DNA from 3 places in the Proteus sp. Marseille-Q3619 genome. Region 1 is predicted to be linked to each of the others. Evidence: predicted binding sites of a transcription regulator. Region 1 holds the regulator's gene; each other region holds the start of a gene.
What was found. The regulator CRP, encoded in region 1, controls carbon source genes, mostly activating them, when cyclic AMP is high. The targets are predictions, from matches to a motif close to ATGTGANNNNNNTCACAT.

Region 1 (4,345 bases):
AAAAAATCTTTTTGATCCTTCCTTTTTTCGTGTGATCTCCTGCAATAAGTATTCACTACGCTATTAATCACTCTATTCATCATCAATTACCGTCATTCTTGTTATTGCGCAATAAATCAGCAGGTTTTCTTGCTTACTATTCATATTTTACACCTGTGCTATGATAATCGGCTTTGTTGTACCCAAGTCGGTTAAACAACGAGCTATTTTGGCAAATCTACACTCGCTTTAAAATAGTAATAAAATAGATAATGATAAGAAAATCAGTCGGATAGGCTAATATGCTGTTACTTATTGATAATTACGACTCGTTTACCTACAACCTCTATCAGTATTTCTGTGAATTGGGTGCTGAGGTTGTTGTTAAGCGTAACGATGAGATCGGACTTAAAGAGATAGAAAAGATGATGCCAGCACATCTTGTTATCTCGCCAGGACCTTGTACTCCTGATGAAGCAGGGATCTCTCTTGAGGCTATACAGCGGTTTGCCGGTGAAATTCCTATTCTTGGCGTTTGTCTTGGACATCAAGCGATAGGACAAGCTTTTGGTGCATCAGTTATCAGAGCACGAGAAGTGATGCATGGTAAAAATTCATTAATACATCATAATCAACAAGGTGTTTTTAAGGGACTTAATCGGCCTTTAAATGTGACGCGTTACCACTCTTTAGTGATTGATGCGACGACATTACCCGTACCTTTTGAAGTGACGGCATGGAGCCAACATGATGGAAATGTTGATGAAATTATGGGAATTCGCCATCGTACTCTGCCAATTGAAGGGGTTCAATTTCACCCAGAAAGTATTTTAAGTGAACAAGGGCATGAGCTATTAAATAATTTCCTTAAATATTAAATGGATAGCATTTAAATAGCGAAATAACGCCTTTTTATACAAAACCACATTTGATTTTTTATTCATATTTAGTGATTATATTTTCATATTGAATATGAATAACGATCAGGTGGGGTAATGACAAAGCAAAGCATCAACCGGGCAACTTACGATCAAGTAATGTTGCCAATTTATTCACCCGCAGAATTTATTCCTGTCAAAGGGATGGGTAGCCGTGTTTGGGATCAGCAGGGAAAATCGTATATTGATTTTGCTGGTGGTATTGCTGTTTTAGCACTGGGGCATGCTCATCCTGCTCTTAATCAAGCCTTGAAAGAACAAAGCGAACAACTTTGGCATGTTAGTAATATTTTTACTAATGAACCAGCATTGCGTTTAGCACAAAAATTAATAGATAACACATTTGCAGAACGTGTCTTTTTTGCCAATTCAGGCGCAGAAGCGAATGAGGCAGCATTTAAGTTGGCTCGCCATTATGCCATCACTCGCCATAGTCCTTATAAAACTAAAATTATTGCTTTTCACCATGCATTCCACGGCAGAACACTGTTTACAGTATCTGTTGGTGGGCAACCTAAATATGCAGATGGTTTTGGCCCTAAGCCTGCAGATATCGTGCATATTCCTTTCAATGATTTAGAGGCGGTTAAAGCTGTTATTGACGACCATACTTGTGCTGTCGTATTGGAACCTGTGCAAGGTGAAGGTGGTGTCACGGCAGCAACACCTGAGTTTATGAGGGGGCTACGTGAATTGTGCGATAAGCATCAAGCTCTGCTTGTTCTTGATGAAGTACAAACAGGTATGGGACGTACAGGCAAGCTTTTCGCCTATATGAACTATGATGTGACACCAGACATTATTACAACTGCAAAAGCGCTAGGAGGTGGTTTTCCACTCAGTGCGATGTTAACAACACATGAAATAGCTTCTGTAATGGGCGTAGGGACTCATGGTACAACTTATGGTGGCAATCCATTAGCTTGTGCAGTGGGTAATGTCGCATTTGATTTAATTAATACACCTGAGGTACTTGAGGGTGTAGAAAAGCGCTATCAATGGATTGTGAATGAACTGGTGGCAATTAATCAAACGTACGATGTCTTTTCGCAAATCCGTGGACAAGGTTTATTGATCGGTGCGCAATTGGCACCACAATATAAAGGTAAAGCCAAAGAGTTACTCAGTCTTGCTGCCAAACATGGCTTAATGATGTTAAACGCAGGAGCAGATGTAATGCGTTTTACACCATCGTTAATTATTACCCAAGAAGAATTACAAGAAGGAATGGTGGCATTAAAAGCGGCTATTGCGGAATTTGTAAAAGGGTAGTGCGGACTAAAAACCCCATCTATAAGGATGGGGTTTATACAGATTGTATCATCAATAGCCCTTTTATTGGGCTATTGTTTGTTCGGGGTGGGGAAACTTAGCGAGTCCCGTAAACGACGATAGTTTTACCGTGTGCTGAGATCAGGTTTTGATCTTCTAGCATTTTGAGAATACGGCCTACAGTTTCGCGTGAACAACCAACGATTTGACCAATTTCCTGACGTGTAATTTTAATTTGCATGCCATCAGGATGCGTCATGGCATCGGGTTGTTTTGCTAAGTTTAGTAAGGTCTGTGCAATACGGCCTGTAACATCAAGGAAAGCAAGGTTACCTACTTTTTCTGATGTTGTTTGTAATCTGTTCGCCATTTGAGCAGAAAGGCGCATCAGAATATCAGGGTTAACCTGAATTAATTGACGGAATTTTTTATAGGAAATTTCTGCTACTTCACAGGCTGTTTTTGCTCTAACCCATGCACTACGTTCTTGATCTTCTTCAAATAATCCAAGTTCACCGATGAAATCCCCCTGATTTAGGTAGGAGAGGATCATTTCTTTTCCTTCTTCATCTTTAATAAGAACAGCCACGGAACCTTTAACAATATAATAAAGTGTTTCCGCTTTCTCACCTTGGTGGATCAGCGTGCTCTTGGATGGATATTTGTGAATATGGCAGTGTGACAAAAACCATTCAAGAGTCGGGTCTGTTTGCGGCTTGCCGAGAACCATTCGCGTTATCCTCTGTACGTTAAATGCAGCCTTTCAAAACGGATAGGTTCCCTTTTGATACAGCGTGCTTAAAAATCCTATCTTTACCTATTAACTTCCTGAGAACACGGTAAGTTAATATGGAGTAGATTATAATAAATGAGAAAATAATGCATTGATCTTAACCACTATCATCAAGCAGATATTGTTTTTAACACAATTAGTGCATTAAGTCTCGTTTTACGCAGTCAGCATAATAAACCTATTTGCTAATTGCTAGTTGAATTATGAGAATGTACTCTTTTAGTTTCTGTCATCTTTAGGGGAAAATAAATGGAAGCGAGAGTTAAGTGGGTAGAAGATTTATCTTTTGTCGGTGAGTCTTCTTCTGGTCATCAAATCATGATGGATGGAAATTCGGGTGATAAAGCACCAAGCCCAATGGAAATGGTATTAATTGCTGCAGGTGGGTGTAGCGCTATTGATGTTGTGAGCATCTTACGTAAAGGTCGTCACCAAGTGACTGATTGTGAAGTGAAATTAACATCAGAAAGACGCGAAGAAGCCCCTCGTCTATTTACTGATATCAATTTACATTTTATTGTTTCAGGTAAAGAATTAACGGATAAAATCGTAGAACGAGCTGTTCAATTATCCGCAGAAAAATATTGTTCTGTTTCTTTAATGCTAGGAAAAGCAGCCAATATTACGCATTCATTTGAAATAAAAGATGCCGACTAATTTTGATATTTTAAAATAAAGTTTAATTCGAAAAATAATATCCCTTAATTAATGGGATATTATTTTTATAGAGATAAATTTTATTTTGGTTAACTTATCTTTTCGCCATTTAATAATTTTTTGACTAATGGCGCCATAATTAATTCCATCGCTAATCCTAATTTCCCGCCCGGTACAACAATAGTATTTATTGTTGACATAAATGAGCCATGCAACATCGCAAGTAAATAGGGAAAATCAATATCGGTTAAGCCTCGAAAACGAATAACAATAAAGCTTTCATCGAGAGTGGGGATTGCTTTGGCAGAAAAAGGGTTTGAAGTATCAACCGTTGGAACTCGTTGGAAGTTAATGTGAGTGCGTGAGAATTGAGGAATAATATAGCTAATATAATCATCCATTGAGCGTACAACCGAATCTCTTACCGCCTCTTGTGAGTGTCCTCTTTCTGTGGTGTCTCGAATAAGCTTTTGTATCCACTCTAGGTTTACGATAGGGACAACACCCACTAGTAAATCAACATGTTGTGCGACATCGTGCTCATTGGTGACAACGCCCCCGTGTAACCCTTCATAAAAGAGAACATCGGTATTGTTTGGCAAAGGCTCCCAAGGTGTAAATGTACCTGGTAATTGGTTGTAGGGAGTGGCTTCATCATAAGAGTGTAGATACTTGCGAGATTGACCTTGTCCTGTATCACTATACT
Region 2 (4,345 bases), 790 kb from region 1:
ACATGCAGGTAAAATAATTGCTTCAACACTATCATCGATATGCTTTTTCAGCTCTTCCGCTAACGCTTTAGTGTTTTCAGGTTTATCTAAATAGCGCGCAATATTGACTGCTCTAAATTCACTTGGATTATCACGCAATCTGTCTAATAGCGGTAAGTGGATATGATAAGGAATAGACTCAACACCTTGCTCATTCAGCGTATTACTTGCAAATTGTGGCTGAAAATCTAAGAAGCCTTCGATTCCAACAACAGCCAGCTTTTTCCATGGCAACGCTTGATCAACACCATGCGTTGGCACACGTTTTGGGCTCATCCAACTCATACGTGAACGCCCAACGGGTGTAATACGATAATGGTTTTCATCACCATTACCTTGATATTCAAGGCCTTTCGTACTTGATAATAATGCTTGAGCCTGTTCAATTAAGGTTGAAACCTGAGTTTCACCCATACGACTATAAGGATGTTTCGGAGCAAGCTCAGCCAATGCTGCTAACGCTTTTTTAGGTTGAGTCACTAACGAACCATCAGGAAGATGAGTTAATAGATCTAGCGAACCTGATGAAAAATGTAGTGCGCTTTGACCATTACTGATAATTGCGCAAGACTTACCTGCTTCAGCAAGACGAATACCTGCGGTTAATCCTGCAAGCCCGCTACCTATAATGATGACGTCAAATTTCATTATCTGCCTCCACTGAAGCTGTTTTTTCAATCATATCAGCATCTAAACCACATAAACCTTGGTAAACCCAACTGGTGAATTCACTCTCACGTAACGCATTACCCCAAGCAATTGGTCGAATACCTTTCCAACGCTCATTTAAGAAATGGGCAAGCTGCTGTTCTGATTCGTGAGGAGTAGTGACTTGTAAACGGTTTAATAAACCCGCTGCACGACAAGCACAAAGTTCACCTTGGCATGTTCCCATACCCACGCGAGTACGGCGGCGTAAATCAAGTAAGTTATTGACAGTTAAAGAGTTAACCGCATAGCGAACTTCCCCCGCCGTAACGGCTTCACATTCACAGACTAAACTCTTATCGCTACGTTCATTACTCAATAATTTATTCGCTAAATCACCGTGGCGATAAACCGCAGAACCACGAATTGGCGCAGGTAATGAAACAACGCTACGTAATGCTTGCTCTGCAGATTGGCGAGAGCCCGGTAAGGCTTCTTCTGCGGTTGTACATTTAGCAGAGACATTTAATTTTTCGCAGATTTTATCTGTTGCCCATTCAGCCATTAAACGGTAAGTCATTAATTTACCGCCAGTAATGGTAATAAAGCCTTCTAATCCATCACGTTGCGCATGGTCGAGTAAAACAATACCACGGCTAACATTACGACCAGATGGATCATCATCACTTGCAACTAAAGGACGCACACCAGCATAAGCACGTAAAATGCGAGTTTGAGCCAGTTTTGGCGCTAACATTGAGCCTTCACGGATGAGAATATCGACTTCTTCAGGGGTGACATACATATTGTCGATTTCATCGTAAGGTACTCGTGTTGATGTTGTACCAATTAATGAAATGGTATCGCCAGGCACTAAAATATCGGCATCCGCAGGTTTACGACAACGGTTGATCACCATATTGTTAATACGATGACCCAAAATCAACAACGCACCTTTGGCTGGGAACATACGAACTTTTAACTCGCCATATTCAGCGATTTTTTGCCCCCAAATTCCCCCTGCATTTGCCACTATTTGCGCGCGAATTTCATACAGTTTTTTCGCTTGATGATCGTAAACTTTCACACCTTTAACACGGTCGCCTTCACGAATAAGTCCAACAACTTCATGGTAAGTCAGTACTTGGGCGCCATGTTCGCGGGCATCTAACATATTTGCGGCAGTTAAACGGAAAGGATCGACAGTACCATCTGGCACTTTAACCGCGCCGATTAAATTTGGGTTAACAGATGGCTCTAAGCGAATAGCTTCTTCGGGTGAAATCGCTTGAGCATCAATACCTGCTGCTTGGCAAGATTGAATAAAGGTCTGTTGAAACTCTAAAGAATCTTCAGGAAGGGTAATAAAAAGGCCATCCGTTTTTTCAACACAATGACGAGCGACCCGTTTTAAAATCATGTTTTCTTCAATACACTCACGCGCTGACTCTGGGTCTGTTACTGCATAACGCGCACCACTGTGTAACAATCCATGATTTCGACCGGTTGCACCGGTTGCAATATCATGCCTTTCAAGCAGAACGCAACGTAATCCACGGCGTGCACAGTCTCTTGCCATGCCTGCACCGGTTGCTCCCCCGCCAATAATAATGACATCAGTTTCTGTCACTGGTGAACCGCTCATCATAGAGATGCCCTCTCACATTACATTCAGCAAACGCTTATTTATTCTTTAGCGTTAATTATAGTGTATAAGATACACAAAAAATGTGGTTAATGTTTGATAATGAGCAAAAACGAAAGAGAAACGCTCACGAGTGAAAAAATAAAACCACAAGTGTGATACTAATCACAAATTATTTAACAAAAAGTATTTGATAAAGTTAACATATCACTCAAAATTGCACATCTTGAAAAATTATTCGACAACTGAGTAATACCTCACAGTAAATTTGATTGTATAAGTTTACTATTAAGTTCGTTAAAGAAAATTTTTTGATAACTTCACTGTTCGTTTTGTCATTATTTAATATCAACATATTAAAATAAAAGCCATCGGAGGCTAATATGTTAAGTCTGTTTAGACCTGCGCCACATAAAGCGCGTTTGCCAAAAGAGCAGATAGATCCTGTCTATCGTCGTCTGCGTTGGCAGATCTTTATGGGGATTTTCTTCGGTTATGCTGCTTATTATTTAGTAAGAAAAAACTTTGCGTTAGCAATGCCTTATCTTGTAGAAGAAGGGTTTTCTAAAGGTGACCTAGGTTTTGCTTTATCAGGGATCTCGATTGCTTACGGTTTCTCTAAGTTTATCATGGGCTCATTCTCTGACCGTGCTAACCCTCGTTATTTCTTACCAGCAGGTCTTATTTTAGCGTCCGCAGTGATGCTATTTATGGGCTTTGTACCATGGGCAACTTCGAGCATTATGGTAATGTTCGTTCTGTTGTTCCTTTGTGGTTGGTTCCAAGGTATGGGTTGGCCTCCTTGTGGACGTACTATGGTGCACTGGTGGTCACAAAAAGAACGTGGCGGTATTGTTTCTATTTGGAACTGTGCGCATAACGTTGGTGGTGGCTTACCTCCATTACTATTCTTATTAGGTATGGCGTGGTTTAACGACTGGAAAGCAGCGTTATATATGCCAGCATTTGCCGCAATCTTAGTTGCTATGATTGCATTCGCATTAATGCGTGATACCCCGCAATCTTGTGGTCTTCCACCAATTGAAGAATACAAAAACGACTATCCACCTGATTATAAAGAAACTGACGAACAAGAGCTGACTGCAAAAGAAATCTTTATGAAGTATGTGTTCCCTAACAAACTTCTGTGGATGATTGCAATTGCTAACGTGTTTGTTTACTTACTGCGTTATGGCGTACTGGACTGGTCACCGACTTATCTGCGTGAAGTAAAAGACTTCGCAATGGATAAATCATCATGGGCTTACTTCTTATATGAATACGCTGGTATCCCAGGCACACTGCTGTGTGGTTGGATGTCGGATAAAGTATTCAGAGGTAACCGTGGTGCAACAGGCGTGTTCTTCATGACCTTAGTAACTATCGCAACTATCGTATTCTGGATGAACCCAGCGGGTAACCCGAATGTTGATATGGCATGTATGTTAATCATCGGTTTCTTAATCTACGGTCCTGTTATGTTGATTGGTCTGCATGCACTAGAGCTTGCACCGAAAAAAGCAGCAGGTACAGCAGCAGGCTTTACCGGTCTATTCGGTTACTTAGGTGGCTCTGTTGCGGCGAGTGCTATCGTAGGTTACACCGTTGACTACTTCGGTTGGGATGGCGGCTTTATGGTCATGATCGGCGGTAGTGCACTATCTGTTGTGTTATTACTTATCGTGATGGTTACCGAAACCAAACACAAACGTGAAATGCTTCAGAAGTACGAATAATCGCTAACTGATTATTTATGAAATTAGTTAAATCTCATCTCTAAAAACCAAGCCACATCAACTGTTTTGATGTGGCTTTTTTATTGCCAACTGTACATAACTTTGTTGTACATAGAATTAAAATGGAGCAGCTTTATGAGTACATCTTTTAGAATAAAACCGTTAGTTGCAGGCGTTCTTTTAACTCTATCTTTAAGTGCAATCGCACAAGCGGCAAGTGATAAGGTCGTTATCGCTCACCGAGGTGCAAGTGGTTATTTGCCTGAACATACGCTTC
Region 3 (4,345 bases), 1.5 Mb from region 1:
AAAACACCATTAATTGAAGTAAATAACCTCTGTATTGATTTCCCAAAGGCAAGAGTGGTCAATAATGTCTCTTTCACTTTAGGGCAAGAGCGTTTGGCAGTTGTTGGCGAATCAGGCTCAGGCAAGTCAATGACCGCTCGTGCATTAATGGGATTAGTTCGTCAGCCGGGAAAAGTCAGCGCAGATAAACTAAGCTTGCAAGGAAATAATCTATTGGATTTCTCGTCTCGCCAATGGAATAACATTCGAGGTAATACAATTTCAATGGTACTACAAGATCCTCGTTACGCCTTAAATCCTGTAAAAACCATTTATCAACAAGTAGAAGAAACCGTAAAACAGCATCAAAAACTTTCGCGCCAAGATAGACGCCAACTTATCATCGATACACTGCTGTCTGTTGGTTTACCTGAACAGAATATTTATCGCTATCCCGGTGAATTATCAGGTGGTATGGGGCAACGAGCAATGATAGCTATTGCGCTAATTAATAACCCTACTATTTTAATTGCCGATGAACCGACATCGGCACTTGATGCTCAGCTTCGTCATCAAATCCTTGAGCTAATCACCACACAGTGTGAACAACGTAATATGGGCTTATTGCTAATTAGCCATGATTTGCCCCTTGTTGCCGAATATTGCGAACGTGTCATGGTGATGTACCAAGGCGAACAAGTCGATGAACTTAATGCCAAAGACTTACCTACCGCCACGCATCCTTATACACGTACACTTTGGACATGTAGACCCAATGCAAGCACTTATGGCACTCAATTGCCTGTATTAGATAGAACGATTAATTTCAAGGGAATACATCATGCTAATTGATATTCATGATTTACATGTTCAATTTGAGCAAGGTAAACAAGCAAAGCACGTTGTAAAGGGAATTAATTTACATGTTCAACAAGGTGAAACCTTTAGCTTAATAGGTCGTTCTGGTTGTGGAAAGTCGACTGTTTTACGTGTGATTGCTGGATTATTGCCCCATTGGCAAGGTAATATATCGCTTTTAGAGCAAACTATTAAACCTCAACAACGTTTTCAAGGGACATTACGCCGTAATATACAAATGGTGTTTCAAGATCCCTACGCCTCTTTACACCCTCAACACCGTATTGAACGGGCGTTTTCTGAGCCTTTAAAAATCCATCACATTCCTTTTGACAAAAATACGATTGAGCAAGCATTAGCCCAAGTTGGTTTGCCTGCGGATGTAACAAGTCGTTATCCTCATCAACTTTCTGGTGGACAGCGCCAACGTGTCGCCATTGCGAGAGCCCTTTTATTACAACCTCAATTATTACTTTTAGACGAGCCAACTTCAGCACTAGATATGTCAGTACAAGCCGAGATCTTAAATCTGCTTAACACACTGAAAAAAGAGCATAATATGACATATTTATTAGTAAGCCATGATGCCGATGTGATTGCTCATATGTCTGATAGAGCCGCACTCATGGAAAATGGTGAGTTAACACAACATTATGATCGAGAAGCGTTATCAAAAGGGATACATCGTCTTGATTGAAATAAAAGAAAAACAGATGTGAAGAAAGGAGCAGAGCAGTATTTGAGTGATTCATACTGCTCTTTTAATAGCGCTGCGCTGTGTTTACACTAATAAGCCCGGGAAAATAGAACGTAATCCGGTCACAATAAATTCAATACCTAACGACATTAATAATAAGCCCATTATACGAGTAACCACGTTAATGCCTGTTTGCCCTAAATATTTCACTAATAATGTTGCACTACGGAAAAGTAACCAACAACAGAATGCAAAAAAGATACTGGTTGCGGCTAATCCTAAAAAGTTAGTAAAGCCTTCCCAGCGAGAGCTCCACACAATACAAGAACTGATTGCTCCAGGCCCTGCCATTAATGGTAATGCTAAAGGCACAACAGCAACACTATTACGTACTGCGGATTCGTTTCGTTCTTGATTGTTTTGTTTATCTTCCCCTAAACGCCCATTTATCATTGTCATTGCAATAGTAACAATCAGTATTCCCCCTGCTATACGAAACGAGTCGATAGAAATACCGAAAATACTCAGTATAGAATCACCGATTAACAGAGAAGAAACTAAAATAATTGCAACGGAGCCATTCGCAATTAAGTTTGTTTTGTTACGCCCTGCATCAGTTTGATAACTCGTCATACTGATAAAGACAGGCAAAATACCAATTGGGTTTACAATCGCAAAAAGACCGACAAAAAATTTAATATAACCGGATAAATCCAGCAGTGACCCCATGAAAAGCCCCTTCTTGGCTAATAAACATGCGAATTATTCTATAAAAGATAGAGTAACTCCAAAAAATGCGCGTTACTTTAAATCAATAAACCAGTTAATTCTATTAGTTAACAAGTTTTTACCTAAAATATTCTCTTGTAAACTGATCAAAACCTAGTGGTTTAATTTTATATCGAAATAGAGTATACGACAAAAAAATCGTTGAATATTTATTTCATATAAGAATCATTCTCATAAATAGCCTTGCTGAAAGGTGTCAGCTTGCTAGTTTTGTGATATACATCACGTTAATTAATTAGAAAGATGGTAAGCTGTTACCATTCGAAGAAAGAGGGTTACTTCGAAAATATATTTACCTTTATTATTGTTTTTTTTAAGTTTTTTAAGCAAATTATGCCCTCTTATAATTATTACTGAAATAAGCACATTATCATCTATCTAAGCTATTCTTATTAGTTATGGCGATAACGGCTAATTTGCTTAAAAAATTTAACATTTTATCAGGAGTCTCTTTATGTCTGTAACTAACGTTACTGAACTCAATGATTTGGTTGCTCGTGTAAAAAAAGCTCAACGTGAATTTGCTAACTTCTCTCAAGAACAAGTTGATGCTATTTTCCGTGCTGCTGCATTAGCTGCCGCTGATGCCCGTATTCCTCTTGCAAAATTGGCTGTTAAAGAGTCTGGTATGGGTATCGTTGAAGATAAAGTGATTAAAAACCACTTTGCTTCTGAGTACATCTACAATGCGTATAAAGACGAAAAAACCTGCGGTATCTTATCTGAAGATCTGACTTACGGCACAATAACCATTGCTGAACCTATTGGGATCATCTGTGGTATCGTACCAACAACTAACCCAACTTCTACTGCGATTTTTAAAGCATTAATTAGCTTAAAAACACGTAATGGTATTATCTTCTCTCCACACCCTCGTGCAAAAGAAGCGACAAACCGTGCAGCTGAAATCGTCTTAAATGCAGCTATCGCTGCTGGTGCACCAAAAGATATTATTGGTTGGATTGATGAGCCTTCTGTTGCCCTATCTAACGCGTTAATGCACCATGATGATATTAACCTGATCTTAGCGACAGGTGGTCCAGGCATGGTTAAAGCAGCGTATAGTTCTGGTAAACCAGCTATCGGCGTTGGTGCAGGTAATACACCAGTGGTTATTGATGATTCTGCTGATATCAAACGTGCAGTGGCTTCAATCTTAATGTCTAAAACTTTCGATAACGGCGTAATTTGTGCATCAGAGCAATCTGTTATCGTTGTTGACAGCATTTACAAACAAGTTCGTGAGCGTTTCTCAACTCACGGCGGTTACATGCTGACAGGTAAAGAATTAAAAGCTGTTCAAGACATCATCTTAAAAGATGGTAACTTAAACGCAGCTATTGTGGGTCAACCTGCAACAAAAATTGCTGAAATGGCTGGCATTGAAGTACCTGTAAATACCAAAATTTTAATTGGTGAAGTCAAAGAAACAACAGAAGCAGAACCCTTTGCTCACGAGAAATTATCTCCGCTATTAGCCATGTATCATGCTCAATCGTTTGAAGATGCGGTGCTAAAAGCTGAAAAATTAGTTGAGATGGGTGGTATCGGTCACACTTCTTGCTTATATACAGACCAAGATAACTGTCCTGAACATGTTGCCTACTTCGGCGACAAAATGAAAACATCTCGTATTTTAATCAATACTCCAGCATCTCAAGGTGGTATTGGTGACTTATACAACTTTAAGCTTGCTCCTTCTCTAACATTAGGTTGCGGTTCATGGGGTGGTAACTCCATTTCTGAAAACGTAGGGCCAAAACACCTTATCAACACTAAAACCGTGGCGAAAAGAGCAGAAAATATGTTGTGGCATAAACTTCCAAAATCTATTTACTTCCGCCGTGGTTGTTTACCTATCGCTCTAGAAGAGATTGCGACTGACGGTAAAAAACGTGCCTTTATCGTGACCGACAGTTTCTTATTCAACAATGGTTATGTTGATGAAGTCACTCGCGTACTGAAAAAATTTGGCGTTGAAACAGAAGTATTCTTTGAAGTTGAAGCCGATCCTACATTAAG

Region 2: glpT (glycerol-3-phosphate transporter) is a predicted target of CRP. The motif match lies at 2,486-2,503, and genes of this name have one in related genera.
Region 3: adhE (bifunctional acetaldehyde-CoA/alcohol dehydrogenase) is a predicted target of CRP. The motif match lies at 2,534-2,551, and genes of this name have one in related genera.

What each region holds. Positions count from the first base shown of each region.
Region 1 covers NZ_CBDIMP010000001.1:1,900,481-1,904,825, reverse strand. The annotation lists gene ACWPWK_RS08720 (aminodeoxychorismate synthase component II) at 282-857, shown strand; gene argD (bifunctional acetylornithine/succinyldiaminopimelate transaminase) at 975-2,189, shown strand; gene crp (cAMP-activated global transcriptional regulator CRP) at 2,287-2,919, opposite strand; gene ACWPWK_RS08705 (OsmC family protein) at 3,232-3,639, shown strand; gene ACWPWK_RS08700 (phosphoribulokinase) at 3,729-4,345, opposite strand, start outside.
Region 2 covers NZ_CBDIMP010000001.1:2,693,982-2,698,326, reverse strand. The annotation lists gene glpB (glycerol-3-phosphate dehydrogenase subunit GlpB) at 1-687, opposite strand, end outside; gene glpA (anaerobic glycerol-3-phosphate dehydrogenase subunit A) at 677-2,335, opposite strand; gene glpT (glycerol-3-phosphate transporter) at 2,716-4,068, shown strand; gene glpQ (glycerophosphodiester phosphodiesterase) at 4,204-4,345, shown strand, end outside.
Region 3 covers NZ_CBDIMP010000001.1:406,479-410,823, forward strand. The annotation lists gene ACWPWK_RS01865 (ABC transporter permease) at 1-2, shown strand, start outside; gene ACWPWK_RS01870 (ABC transporter ATP-binding protein) at 1-831, shown strand, start outside; gene ACWPWK_RS01875 (ABC transporter ATP-binding protein) at 821-1,534, shown strand; gene ACWPWK_RS01880 (YchE family NAAT transporter) at 1,619-2,263, opposite strand; gene adhE (bifunctional acetaldehyde-CoA/alcohol dehydrogenase) at 2,778-4,345, shown strand, end outside.